DNA from 2 places in the Candidatus Methylopumilus planktonicus genome. Region 1 is predicted to be linked to the other one. Evidence: predicted binding sites of a transcription regulator. Region 1 holds the regulator's gene; the other holds the start of a gene.
What was found. The regulator sigma-54, encoded in region 1, starts transcription at its own class of promoters, with help from an activator protein. The targets are predictions, from matches to a motif close to TGGCACNNTTCCTGCT.
Positions count from the first base shown of each region.

Region 2: BN1208_RS06735 (TorF family putative porin) is a predicted target of sigma-54. The motif match lies at 4,124-4,139, and genes of this name have one in related genera.

Region 1 is NZ_LN827929.1:122,436-128,726, forward strand. It holds gene BN1208_RS00620 (PTS sugar transporter subunit IIA) at 1-22, opposite strand, end outside; gene rapZ (RNase adapter RapZ) at 31-870, opposite strand; gene BN1208_RS00630 (phosphoenolpyruvate carboxykinase (ATP)) at 873-1,454, opposite strand; gene hpf (ribosome hibernation-promoting factor, HPF/YfiA family) at 1,454-1,780, opposite strand; gene rpoN (RNA polymerase factor sigma-54) at 1,802-3,211, opposite strand; gene lptB (LPS export ABC transporter ATP-binding protein) at 3,238-3,960, opposite strand; gene lptA (lipopolysaccharide transport periplasmic protein LptA) at 3,970-4,524, opposite strand; gene lptC (LPS export ABC transporter periplasmic protein LptC) at 4,524-5,153, opposite strand; gene BN1208_RS00660 (KdsC family phosphatase) at 5,150-5,677, opposite strand; gene BN1208_RS00665 (KpsF/GutQ family sugar-phosphate isomerase) at 5,677-6,291, opposite strand, start outside.
Region 2 is NZ_LN827929.1:1,280,986-1,287,276, reverse strand. It holds gene BN1208_RS06750 (hypothetical protein) at 87-1,286, opposite strand; gene BN1208_RS06745 (ammonium transporter) at 1,378-2,790, opposite strand; gene BN1208_RS06740 (P-II family nitrogen regulator) at 2,806-3,144, opposite strand; gene BN1208_RS06735 (TorF family putative porin) at 3,217-4,050, opposite strand; gene BN1208_RS06730 (accessory factor UbiK family protein) at 4,259-4,495, shown strand; gene metH (methionine synthase) at 4,577-6,291, shown strand, end outside.

The DNA.
Region 1 (6,291 bases):
TGATAAGAAGAATACCAATCATAAGTTCTTTTAATGGTTAATATCTCTGTGACGAATAGTCACTTGAGATTTTGGGTTAGAAAAGTTAGTAAATAATTTATTCGCAATATAAACGGAGCGATGTTTGCCACCAGTACATCCAATAGCTATATTTAGAGAATGTCTTTGTTCTATTTTGAAAGCACTTAGCCATTCCTTTACAAAGTGATTAATATCTTGAAACATCTTATCAACCTCTTTGAAGTTTTCAAAAAAATCTATAACAGGCTTGTCTATCCCGGTTAAATTTTTTAGATTTGATTCGTAGTGTGGATTAGGAAGGCAGCGCACATCAAAGATAAAATCTGCATCAAGTGGGATGCCAAACTTATATCCGAATGAACTAAGTTGTAAGGCCAGACGATCTTCTTTTAGCTGAATTAATTCACTCAATGCTGTCTTCAATACATTGACAGACATATTGCTAGTATCAATTTTGTAACCAATTTCAGCTAAAGGTGCGAGCATGGAACGCTCTTTTTCTATAGCTTCATCAAGGGATAGCTTTTCATTTGCTAATGGATGTCTCCGCCTAGTTTCGCCAAATCGTCTAACTATAGATTCTGTAGAGGATTCTAAATAAATAAGCTTCGTTTTGATAGATAAAGACTCGATTTCTTTAATAACATGAGGTAATTTTTCAATATCTATACTCCTAATATCAACACTTATAGCAACCTTATCTTGATGTTCATGATTAAGATGTTGAGAAATGCTAGATAAAAGCGTGACTGGTAAATTATCAATACAGTAAAAATTATTGTCTTCTAGAGCATTTAGGGCAATGCTTTTACCCGAGCCTGACAATCCTGAAATAATAATGACTTCCATAATTAATGATCTAAACTTAATTGAAGATTAAGCTTCTGTGAAAGATTCTTTGTTGCATTAGATCCCCTATTAAGTAATATGTAGTTTTTAACTACAGTTTCAATTAAAAGGCTTACATGTCTTGTTTTATCTATAGGGAGCTCTATTTTAGGAACAGTAATATCAAAAAGCTTAAAAGAACCTATATCCATATCTAGTCTCGGGTAGAGTATTTTTTTTTGGAATGATTTCAATTCAACCACTAAAAAAAGCTTTTCTTTTTTGATTATGCTTTTATCACCGAATAATTTTTTAATATCAAGTATGCCTAAGCTACGAACCCCCATTACATTGGCAAGGAGTGATGGCGCTTGGCCTATGAGTGTATTTTCATCTTGTTTGAAAAATTCTACACTATCGTCAGCAATAAGCTTATTGCCTCTGTAAATTAAATCAAGTGCAACCTCACTTTTACCAATACCTGATTTGCCAACGATTAATATACCTTTACCTTTAATTACAACAAAAACACCATGTGCATGTTTTGTAGCTTGAGGGACTTTAGATTTTAATGGGTTTAAATTAAAAATTTTTGATAAATACATTATTCTATCGACTGGTGTTTTAAGCCGCCTTCAACTCGGTGGTGATCCTTATGTAATTCTTTATATTTAATGACTTGGCGATCTAATTTACTCGATAGTAAATCAATGGCGGTGTACATACTTTCACCTCTGCATTCAGCATGAATATCGCTCTTTGGAAGATGAATAGTAGCCTCTACAATGTGTTCTAGTTTAATTACTGTGAGTGTGACCTTTGCATCAATTACATGATCAAAATGGTGGAAAATTTTAGCTAATTTAGTTTGAATATATTCCTTTAATGACGGAGTGATTTCTAAATGATGGCCAGTTAAATGAATATTCATATTATTTCCTTAAGGTTAGAGTTATAAAATTTTTCTAAGGTTGGTTGGAGCAATATTTAGTATTTCTCTATATTTCGCCACAGTTCTTCGTGCAATATTAATATCCTGATTCTTTAATAATAAAACAATCTCGCTATCTGAAAGTGGTTTTTTTGGATCTTCTTGTTTAATAACTTCTTTAATTTTAGCCCTAATTGCAGTAGATGCAAGTTCATTACCTGAGCTATTGTCAATTGAACTTCCAAAGAAAAATTTGAGCTCATAAATGCCCCGAGGCGTATTAATATATTTGTTTGATGTAACTCTAGAGATGGTGGATTCATGAAGACCAACTTCTTCAGCAATCTCTCTTAAAATAAGAGGCTTCATCATAGATTCACCATAATCTAAAAAATCTTTTTGATGTTTCATGATGGCTTCTGAAACTTTAAGAATTGTGACAAACCGCTGTTGTATGTTTTTCACAATCCATTTTGCTTCTTGTATTTGACTAGATAAATGATGAGCTGAGTCAGCTTGCGAATTTTTGATTAGGTCTCGATAAATATGATTTAAGCGAAGCTTTGGAATTGCTTGTTCGTTTAATGAAACTTGCCAATTAGCCTTTACTTTTTTTACATTAACTTCATGTTGAACGAAGTGATGACTTTCAATGGTGGAAAATATATTTCCAGGTTTTGGGTTAAGACTTTTAATTACCTTCTGAATTTCTCTTAGCACTTCATCTTCACAGCCTAATATTTTTTTAAGCTTAACAAAGTCACGAGAGGCCAGAAGGTTTAGATGAGATTTAATAACTTTAATGGAAAGTATGTGAATCGGACTTTCTTCCTTACTTTCAAGTTGAAGCGTCAAGCATTCAATAAGATCTCTTGCGCCAATTCCAGGTGGCGCTTGTTTTTGAAGTAATTTTAGTAAGGATTCTATTTCTTCAATACTTACTTCATACTCCTTTGGAATACTTGATAAGAAGTAATCTAGAGGCTCTTCCAAATAGCCATCTTCATTGATTGAATCTATTAGAAGAGAAATAATTGCTTGATCCTTCTCGCCAATTGGAATTAAATGAAAAATATCTTCAAGGTATTGTTTTAGGGTTTGTGCCGCAGACTCTCGATACTCATTTGAATCGATATAATTATTATCTTTTGCGTATTCTTCATCCCAATTAATTTCGTGTTCATAAATAGGATCTTGGATTTCTTGATCGTTTAAAATTTCAAATGAAGTTTCTTCCTGAGGAGTTATCGCAATATCTTTACCGTCTTCCTCATCTTCCTCTAGCATTTCAATTAAAGGGTTCTGTTGAATGAGAATTTCAAGTTCTTGATTAAGCTCCACAGATGACATCTGGAGAAGCTTAATAGACTGTTGAAGTTGAGGAGTAAGCGATAAGTGTTGAGACGCTTTAAATTGAAGATTTTGTTTCATCGCTTAAATAGCGCTAATCTAAATAGTTATAGATAAAAATCCTTACCTAAATAAACATCTTTAACATTTTGATCGTTAGCAAGAGTTTTAGGTAGTCCAGATGCAAGAATTTTCCCTTGATTTACAATATACGCGCGATCACAAATACCTAAAGTTTCACGAACATTATGATCTGTAATGAGAATGCCAATTTTTTGTTCGGCGAGATATTTAATGATTTTTTGAATATCAATGACCGCAATTGGATCAATACCTGCAAAAGGTTCATCTAATAGAATAAATGCGGGATCAGAGGCAAGGCATCTAGCGATTTCAACACGACGTCTTTCGCCCCCGGAAAGGCTGATTGCAGGATTGTTTCTAATATGACTAATACCTAATTCCTGAAGAAGCCCTTCAAGTCTTGCATTCATTTTTTCGCGAGTTAAGTCTTGCAATTCTAAAATAGCTAAAATATTTTCAGCCACCGTCATTTTTCTAAAGATCGAAGGTTCTTGAGGAAGGTAAGAGAGACCTAATTTTGCACGACTATGAATAGGCATTTTTGATATATTTGCACCATCGAGTGAGATACGTCCTCGATCGCTTGGAATAAGCCCTACGATCATATAAAAACTTGTTGTTTTACCAGCACCATTGGGCCCCAGCAATCCTACGATTTCCCCACTCTTGATAGTTAAAGATACATCTTGAACGACAGTTCTTTTTTTAAAAGTTTTTTTAAGATTTTCAATGACTAATTCACTCATAGCGACTTGTTATTCCTGTGGTTTTTTCTTGGGCTGAATAATTGCACGCGTTCTGCCACCCGGTACAGTCTCACCTGCTTTATTTTTAGTGTTACCTGACATTGCTTTTGCAAATTCAGCATTTGCGTCGTACATGATGTAATCGCCCTGAACAATATCCCCGCCTTTTTTTACCCACGCTTTACTATATAAATGAACTTTATCCATACGACCATCATATTCAATTCTCTGAGCGCTGCCCTCAATATATTCATTTTTACCTTCTTGTTTTTGTTTGAAGGTTGTGGGATTACCAACACTTGTACTATGTTGAAAGCCTTGATTGTCTTCTCGGATGGTAAGTTCATCGGCTTTAATAAGCAGTGTGCCTTGTGTCAAAATGACATTACCAGAATAAATACTTTTATTCTTTGAGTCATCAGATGTCATTGTGTCAGATTCAAGCTCGATAGGCTTATCTCGGTCTGCCTTTTCTGCAAAGACGTAAGATGAACTGATGCTAAAAATGCATAAGTAAGCAAAGAGAATTTTCAGTGACGATATTTTAAAAAAAGATAAGCGCATTATTTCTTTAGATTTTTATTTTGAGTAATAGGTTGCACGTTTAAATTATTTTTTTTAACAGGCTTTTCATAATGCACACGAACTCTCGCTAATAACGTCATTATTCCATTCTTTTTGTCATAATTCATGCCAATTGCATTAACGACTGTTTTGGGGTCTTGAGTGATGCGAACAGGCCTTTTTGTAAATGCTTGGTCTTTGTTTGGCAATATAGTCAATTGATCTGTAAAAAGCTCCATTTTTGGCTTTGTTTCAGTTTCGAGGCGAGCCACTTTTACATTGTCAATTATTTGCACTTCTTCGCCGTCGGTCGAAACAAAACCAATGCCACCTTCAATTTTTGAGCTAGGCACATTATTTTTATATCTAATAAAAAGAGGTTTTTTAAGTCGCGTCGTGTCATCTTGCGGGTAATGGGTCATTTCATTTGCAGATAAAATGAAATGAATAGACCCATTTGATTCAGTTTGCGTTGTTTTGAAATTTGTTAAAAAATAATCGGGGCTGTTGCTTAGTTTATTTCCTCTTTTTTCACTTTCATTTTCAACAGAAACTTGAACCCAGTAAGAAATAAAAGCTAAGATTGCAGCAAAAAAAATAGGAAATAAAACAGAGAAACGATTGATCATTTAAAGTAAGGTGCAACGATTTCATCATAAGTGCCTTGAGCCTTCATAATAAAATCACAGGCCTCTCGAACGGCACCATAGCCGGCAATCTTTTCTGTCACAAAATGCGCAATTTTTTTTACTTCATCGTGGCCTGCAGGCACAGAAATAGCGAGACCCGATTGCAACATAGGAGGCAAATCTACAATGTCATCTCCCATAAATGCACATTCTTCAGACCTGAATCCTGTTTTCTTAATGAGATCAGCAAACGCTTCTTTTTTGTCTGAAATGCCTTGGTAAAAGTAATCTACCTCTAAATTTTCAGCGCGAATAAGAACACTATTTGAATTGCGGCCGGTAATAATTGCAAGTTTAACCCCGCTTTTTTTAAGTAATCGCATACCTAAACCATCTTGTGTATTAAACATTTTATACTCTTGACCATCATCCCCAATGAATAGCGAACCATCTGTCATTACACCATCAACATCAAAAATCATAAGCTTGATTTTTTGTGCACGTTCTTTAAGGGTTGAATCCATCAAATAACTTTCGCTTTAAAGAGATCATGCATATTAAAAGCACCTACTAATTTATTCTCTCTATTAACCACAAGAATGCCATTAATTTTATTGAAATCCATTAAGTTGATTGCATCAATAATGATTTGATCATCAAATATTGTCTTAGGATTTTTGTTCATAATTTCTCTAATGGACTGTTTTTCGTAATCTATTTTTTTAGAAAGCTGTCTTCTTAAATCGCCATCAGTAAATATGCCAATAGGCTCGGAATGAGGATTAACTATTGCTGTAAAGCCTAAGCCCTTAAGAGATATCTCAAGCACTGCATCAGAAAGTAATGCATCTTCTTTGATGGAAGGCACTTTATCAAGGTCTCTCATAATGTCTCGCACCCGCACAACTTGTCTTTTGCCCAAACTGCCGCCTGGATGCGATCGAGCAAAATCTTCAGCGGTAAATGCTCTTTGATCAAGAACACAAATGGCTAATGCATCTCCTAAAGCAAGAGATGCTGTTGAGCTAGCGGTAGGGGAAAGCCCTAAAGGGCAGGCCTCTTGAGATACATGAGCGCTTAAATGAATTTTGGATTCCCTTGCAAGCTCAGAATCACTATTGCCTGTAATTGAAATAAT
Region 2 (6,291 bases), 200 kb from region 1:
ATCTGCATTCAAGATGCATTAGAGAAACTATAGGCTGCATCTATATTAAATACACGGAACAGGTAATGAATTAGACCTCATGATTTTCATGATAGGGCCATGATATTGGCGACATTAATATCTAGGGCTTTTGGTGTATCAATGAAGGTAATAGGGTTCATCGATCTCCAGACAAGGTAGATGGGGGTATCTGTAATTTTGAATTCATTACGATCAATGATGTCACCATGACTATCGAATATCTTAGCAGAGAAGATATCTTCAATATGATAAAAATTTTCTGGATTTAAAGTTTTATCATCTCGCGCCCATATCGCATGCATTTGCTCTCTCTCATTTTTAAAGTGATGAATTTCAAAAGATGCATCATGAAATAAAGAACCCAGATAAGTCATGCCCTCCATACGATCCACTAGAAATAGAATACCTTCGGCATTTTTGTAGGGCACGTATAGCTTAGTGAGTCGGCCTGAGGCAGTCAGTAAAGAAATCGCTCGCAGTGTGTAAGAAGTAATTTCATGACGCTTTAATTCAATTGTTCCATAAATGGTTTTGATGTTAAAACTTTCCGCAATTCTTTGAATGAGCGCTAATTTTTTTATGAGATTGAATCTAAAAAGTTTACCTAATTTGGGGATTAAGAAATTTGAATAAATAAGCTCAGGCTCTTTATCCATTTCGTTGGTTAAATTAATCGTGTGAATATCAGGTAGTTGATATTTGTCTTTTAAAAGCTTAAATACCATGTCATTAAAGAAAGGGCTAAACGAGGGGATGGAAGGGCCTGCGACTTTAATCTTTTTTAGTCTCGCAATATTAAACGTCATGGTCCAAATATTTAAGAACATATGTAATGCTTTCCGAGTAAAGCTCGTCATCTCAATTTCAATCGATGCAATATGAGCTTGATAGCCTAATAATGTAAGGTCTAAAAGCTCCCGCCATTCTAGATAGATATCTTCCTCGTTTATTAGTACCAGTTTGAGATTAAATTTAATATCATTTCCAATGAGGTCATCCATAAACGTCGCACTAAATTCACTGATACGATTGGATGGAATAAGAAGTGTCACATCTCTTATTTTATGCTGACGACACATTTCAACAGCACCTATGGGGTCTTCAATTAAATCTTCAATGGTAAGGCTTAATCCAAAAAAGCGATTCGGGATTTTATGGTTTTTTGGTGGAATGTGCCCGTGATTAAAAAAAAGCTTGGGGCTTAAAATAAGTAAACAAGCATTTCTAAGAAATGCGTGATTGAAAAAAGAAAACTTTTTAAACATGGGCTCTATTATAACTTTAAGCGATTAAATTTTATGGATAAAAAAAGGGCGCTATAAAGCGCCCTTGAGAAGTCACTACTTCCAGGATATTTTAGTTATGGTAAGCCGTTTCGCCATGACTTGATGTATCTAAACCTTCTCTTTCAGCGTCAGGTTTGACTCGCAATCCCATGGTCGCATCGATAACTTTAAAAAGTATATAACTTACAATCCCTGACCAGAGAACTGTAACGCCGACCGCGATAGCCTGGATATATACTTGATCTGACATGGTTATACCTTCGGCAAATCCAACACCACCTAGATCAGGTGACATAAAAATGCCTGTGCCGATTGCACCTACGATTCCACCTACACCGTGAACGCCAAATACGTCGAGTGAGTCATCGTAGCCTAATGCATTTTTAAGCCATGTGACGGCATAGAAACAGACAATACTTGCAATAAAGCCGAGTGCAATTGCCCCCATAGGACCCACGAAAGCGCATGCTGGGGTGATCGCTACCAGTCCAGCTATGGCACCTGATGCACCACCAAGCATTGATGGCTTTCCTCGAGTTAACCATTCAATAAAGACCCAACCAAGCACAGCTGCTGCGGTAGCAATTTGAGTATTAATTAAAACTAAACCTGCTGTGCCATCAGCTGCGAGTTCACTGCCTACGTTAAAGCCAAACCAACCCACCCAAAGTAATGACGCGCCAATCATAGTCATTACCAAGTTATGAGGGGGCATTGCTTCTTTTCCGTAGCCAATTCTTTTGCCAATAACGATAGCACCGACAAGCGCGGCTATACCCGCATTGATATGAACGACAGTACCACCGGCAAAGTCTTTTGCACCAAGCGTTGCAAGAACACCACCACCCCAAACCATATGAGCAACGGGCAGATAAACTACTGTGACCCATAACACCATAAAGACGAGTAATGAAGAAAATTTAATGCGCTCTGCAAATGCACCCACGATCAACGCGGGTGTAAGTGCGGCAAAAGTTAATTGGAAAGTAGAGAAAATAAATTCTGGAATGGTTCCAGATAATGTGTCTGTTCCAATCCCTTTTAGAAATATTTTACTTAAGCCACCAATGTAATCGTTATAAGCCCCACCATCTGAAAAGGCTAAAGAGTAACCATAAACCACCCAAATAATAGAGATTAACGAGAATGTAACAAACACTTGCATCAAAACAGACAACATATTTTTTGATCGAACGAGGCCACCATAAAATAAAGCAATGCCTGGAATGGACATCATGATCACAAGGACGGTTGCGACGATCATCCAAGCCGTATTGCCCTCACTTAATACAGGCGCAGGTTCGGAGGCTTCACCTGCAGCAGCAGGAGTTACATCTGGCGATGTTTCTGCAAGCATTATTGGCTCGGCTGCAGAAAAAGTAGACGTAGCATCTAAATTTTCAGCGGCAAAACCCACATTTAAATTTAATAGGCTTAAGCATAGAATGCTCATAAACGATAATATTAATAATATTTTTTTCATAATTGTTTCCTCTGATTAAAGAGCGTCCTCCCCGGCTTCACCGGTTCGTATGCGATAAACTTCTTCGAGTTCCATCACAAAAATTTTGCCGTCACCAATTTTGCCGGTAAGTGCTGATTTTTGAATCGCTTCAACTGCGCGTTTGAGTAATTTATTTGGGATAGCTGCTTCGATTTTTACTTTAGGTAAAAAGTCGATGACGTATTCGGCGCCGCGATAAAGTTCCGTATGGCCTTTTTGACGACCAAATCCTTTGACTTCGGTCACTGTGATTCCCTGAACTCCAATGGAGGAGAGAGCTTCACGAACTTCATCTAGCTTAAACGGCTTGATGATTGCTGTTACAAATTTCATGTTAATTCCCCTTGAGGTTTAAAAAAATTAAGAAAGGGCCTTGGCCTTAGGTCTTTGTCTTAACAATTACTTTTAGAACGTTTTTTGAACAAAGACTGTGCCAGTACTATCGCCAATATTTTTATTAGCATAAGTCCAATTGGCTGCAGCATTTGCGGTACTTATATTTGTATCAGTATAGAAAGCACCGATATTTACGCCCCCATCAAATCCTTTTGTGAGCCCAACTTTCCAGTCCGTATAACTTGCATCAGGACTTGAGTAACTGGCTCTGGCTTGATTAAATTCTTGACGACCTACATGAAGGAGGGCTGTAATTCCAGTATCTGCAAGCGGGATATTTGCATTAAGTTCAGCGTAATAAGTTCCTCTCTCATCATCCCCATTCGTTCCAGCGTTATATTTTTTGCCAAATCCCCAGGCATCTTTTGAAACTACACCAGAAATTTTTGCTTGAAGCCAACCATAGCTAAGAGCGCCATATAACTCTGTCGTATTGGCCTTATCAAAACCAACATTTCTTGCGCCAGGGTAATAATACTGAAGTGCACCTAAATCAATACCAATCCCTTGAACCTCAGTTTTAAATCCACCATAGAGATCAATTTCTAAGCTCCCACCTGAGCTGTAAACTGGGGCTAAACTTGTTCCCGCATTATCTCTGAGCCAGCTGACGTTGGAAGCCCAGCCACCAATATAGAGACCGCTTTTATGACTTACATCAAAACCACCTTGAAGCGCTGGTTTGTTATTTGTTTGGGTTAAGCCACGGAAAATGTATTGACTAAAAAGTCCTACATTATATGAAGCCGTAAAATCAGATGCAGGTGCAGCGTCAGCTGCAAAAACAAATGAAGGCGCTGCAAGAGCCCCTAAGACTGCTGTTGTAATAAGCCATTTACGCATTTTAAAACTCCCTTAAGTAAAAATTTCCTGAAAATAATGTGATTAGTTATTTTTATATTCACACAATAATATAAGCAATTACCGTGCCAACTTACTTATTATATTAAAATCAATGAGTTAGTAAATACCACCTTAGATAGCAATAGGTCTGTATGCACTTAATGTGCCTTTAAATCTGATAAACTCTTGAATCATAAGGAAATTTATCATGCTAAATAATGAAAAATTAAACGAAATATCTAATAAAATCAGAGAGATAGTGAAAGATTCACCCTTGCCTGATATTGAAAAGAATATCGATGCACTATTAAAGGGCATGTTCACTAAAATGGAGCTTGTAACTCGAGAAGAGTTTGATGTTCAAACGGAAGTCTTAAAGCGTACCCGTCAAAAATTAGAAGAGTTAGAAAAGAAACTATACGAGATTGAGGCGCGTAAAAAATAATGACCTTTTGGGTTCTTGTTACACTCTATGCATATCAGATATGCGTAACACATCTTTAAAAAATTAATGTCACAGGACTTCATGACTGATCAAGAAAAAATATTAAGAAAGCTTTTGGCTGAGCGAATTCTATTTATGGATGGTGCCATGGGGACCATGATTCAACAACATAAACTCACGGAAGAGGATTATCGCGGGGGTAGTGATGGTCGTTTTGCAAAATTTTCAGCGCCAAAAGGACAGCGAGAATTATTCCTTAAAGGCAACAACGAGTTATTGAGCCTCACTCAACCTCAAATCATTCAAAGTATTCACGAAGCTTATTTAGAAGCAGGCTCTGACATTATTGAAACTAATACTTTTGGTGCAACAGAAATAGCGCAAGACGATTATTCAATGTCAGATTTAGCCTATGAAATGAATGTGGCATCAGCCAAATTAGCGCGCCAAGCGGTGGAAAAATTTTCAACTCAAGATAGACCGAGATTTGTAGCAGGTGCTGTTGGCCCTACCCCTAAAACTGCATCGATCTCACCCGATGTAAATGATCCTGGAGTGCGTAATATTACATTTGAAGAATTAAAAAATAGTTATCTTAATCAAGTGAAAGCCTTGGTTGAAGGTGGCGTTGACATTCTTTTAGTTGAAACGATTTTTGATACCTTGAATTGCAAAGCTGCTCTTTTTGCAATCGAAACATATTTTGAAGAAAACAAATTACGTTTGCCGATTATGTTATCTGGCACAGTAACAGATGCGTCAGGTCGTATTTTATCAGGACAAACAGTGGAAGCTTTTTGGAATTCAGTGCGACATGCAAAGCCTTTGACGATCGGTTTAAACTGCGCGTTAGGGGCGGCACTCATGCGGCCATACGCTGAAGAATTGTCTAAAATTGCAGACACTTATACTTGTATTTATCCCAATGCAGGCTTACCCAATCCTATGTCAGATACAGGTTTTGATGAAACCCCCAAAGATACTTCATCCTTACTTAAAGATTTTGCGATGAGTGGTTTTGTCAATATTGCAGGAGGATGTTGCGGCACAACGCCTGAGCATATCAAGGCAATTGTGGATGAAATACAAAATATCAAACCTCGCGAAATTCCAAACGTGGAAAGTGTGACTAGACTTTCAGGGCTCGAATCATTCTTAATTAGAGATGATTCCTTATTTGTGAATGTGGGTGAACGAACGAATGTGACAGGCTCAAAGGTATTTGCAAATTTAATCATTAATGAAAAATATGATGAGGCGCTATCAGTAGCGCGACAGCAAGTGGAAAATGGTGCACAAATCATTGATATCAATATGGATGAGGGCATGCTTGATGCATTAAAAGCCATGAGGTATTTTTTAAATTTGGTCGCCTCTGAACCTGACATAGCCAGGATTCCCATCATGATTGATTCATCCAAGTGGGAAGTCATTGAAGCAGGATTGCGTTGTGTACAAGGCAAAGCAATTGTTAATTCAATTTCACTAAAAGAAGGTGAGACTGAATTTATTCGTCAAGCACAATTATGTCAACGCTACGGTGCGGCAGTGATCGTTATGGCATTTGATGAAAAAGGTCAGGCTGATACATACCAAAGAAAGATAGAAATTTGTAAACATGGTTATGACTTATTAACATCAAAGATACATTTTCTTCCTGAGGATATAATTTTTGATCCCAATATCTTCGCTGTTGCAACAGGCATTGAGGAACATAATAATTATGCGGTTGATTTTATTAACGCTACGAGATGGATTAAAGAAAATCTTCCACATGCAAAAATTTCAGGCGGTGT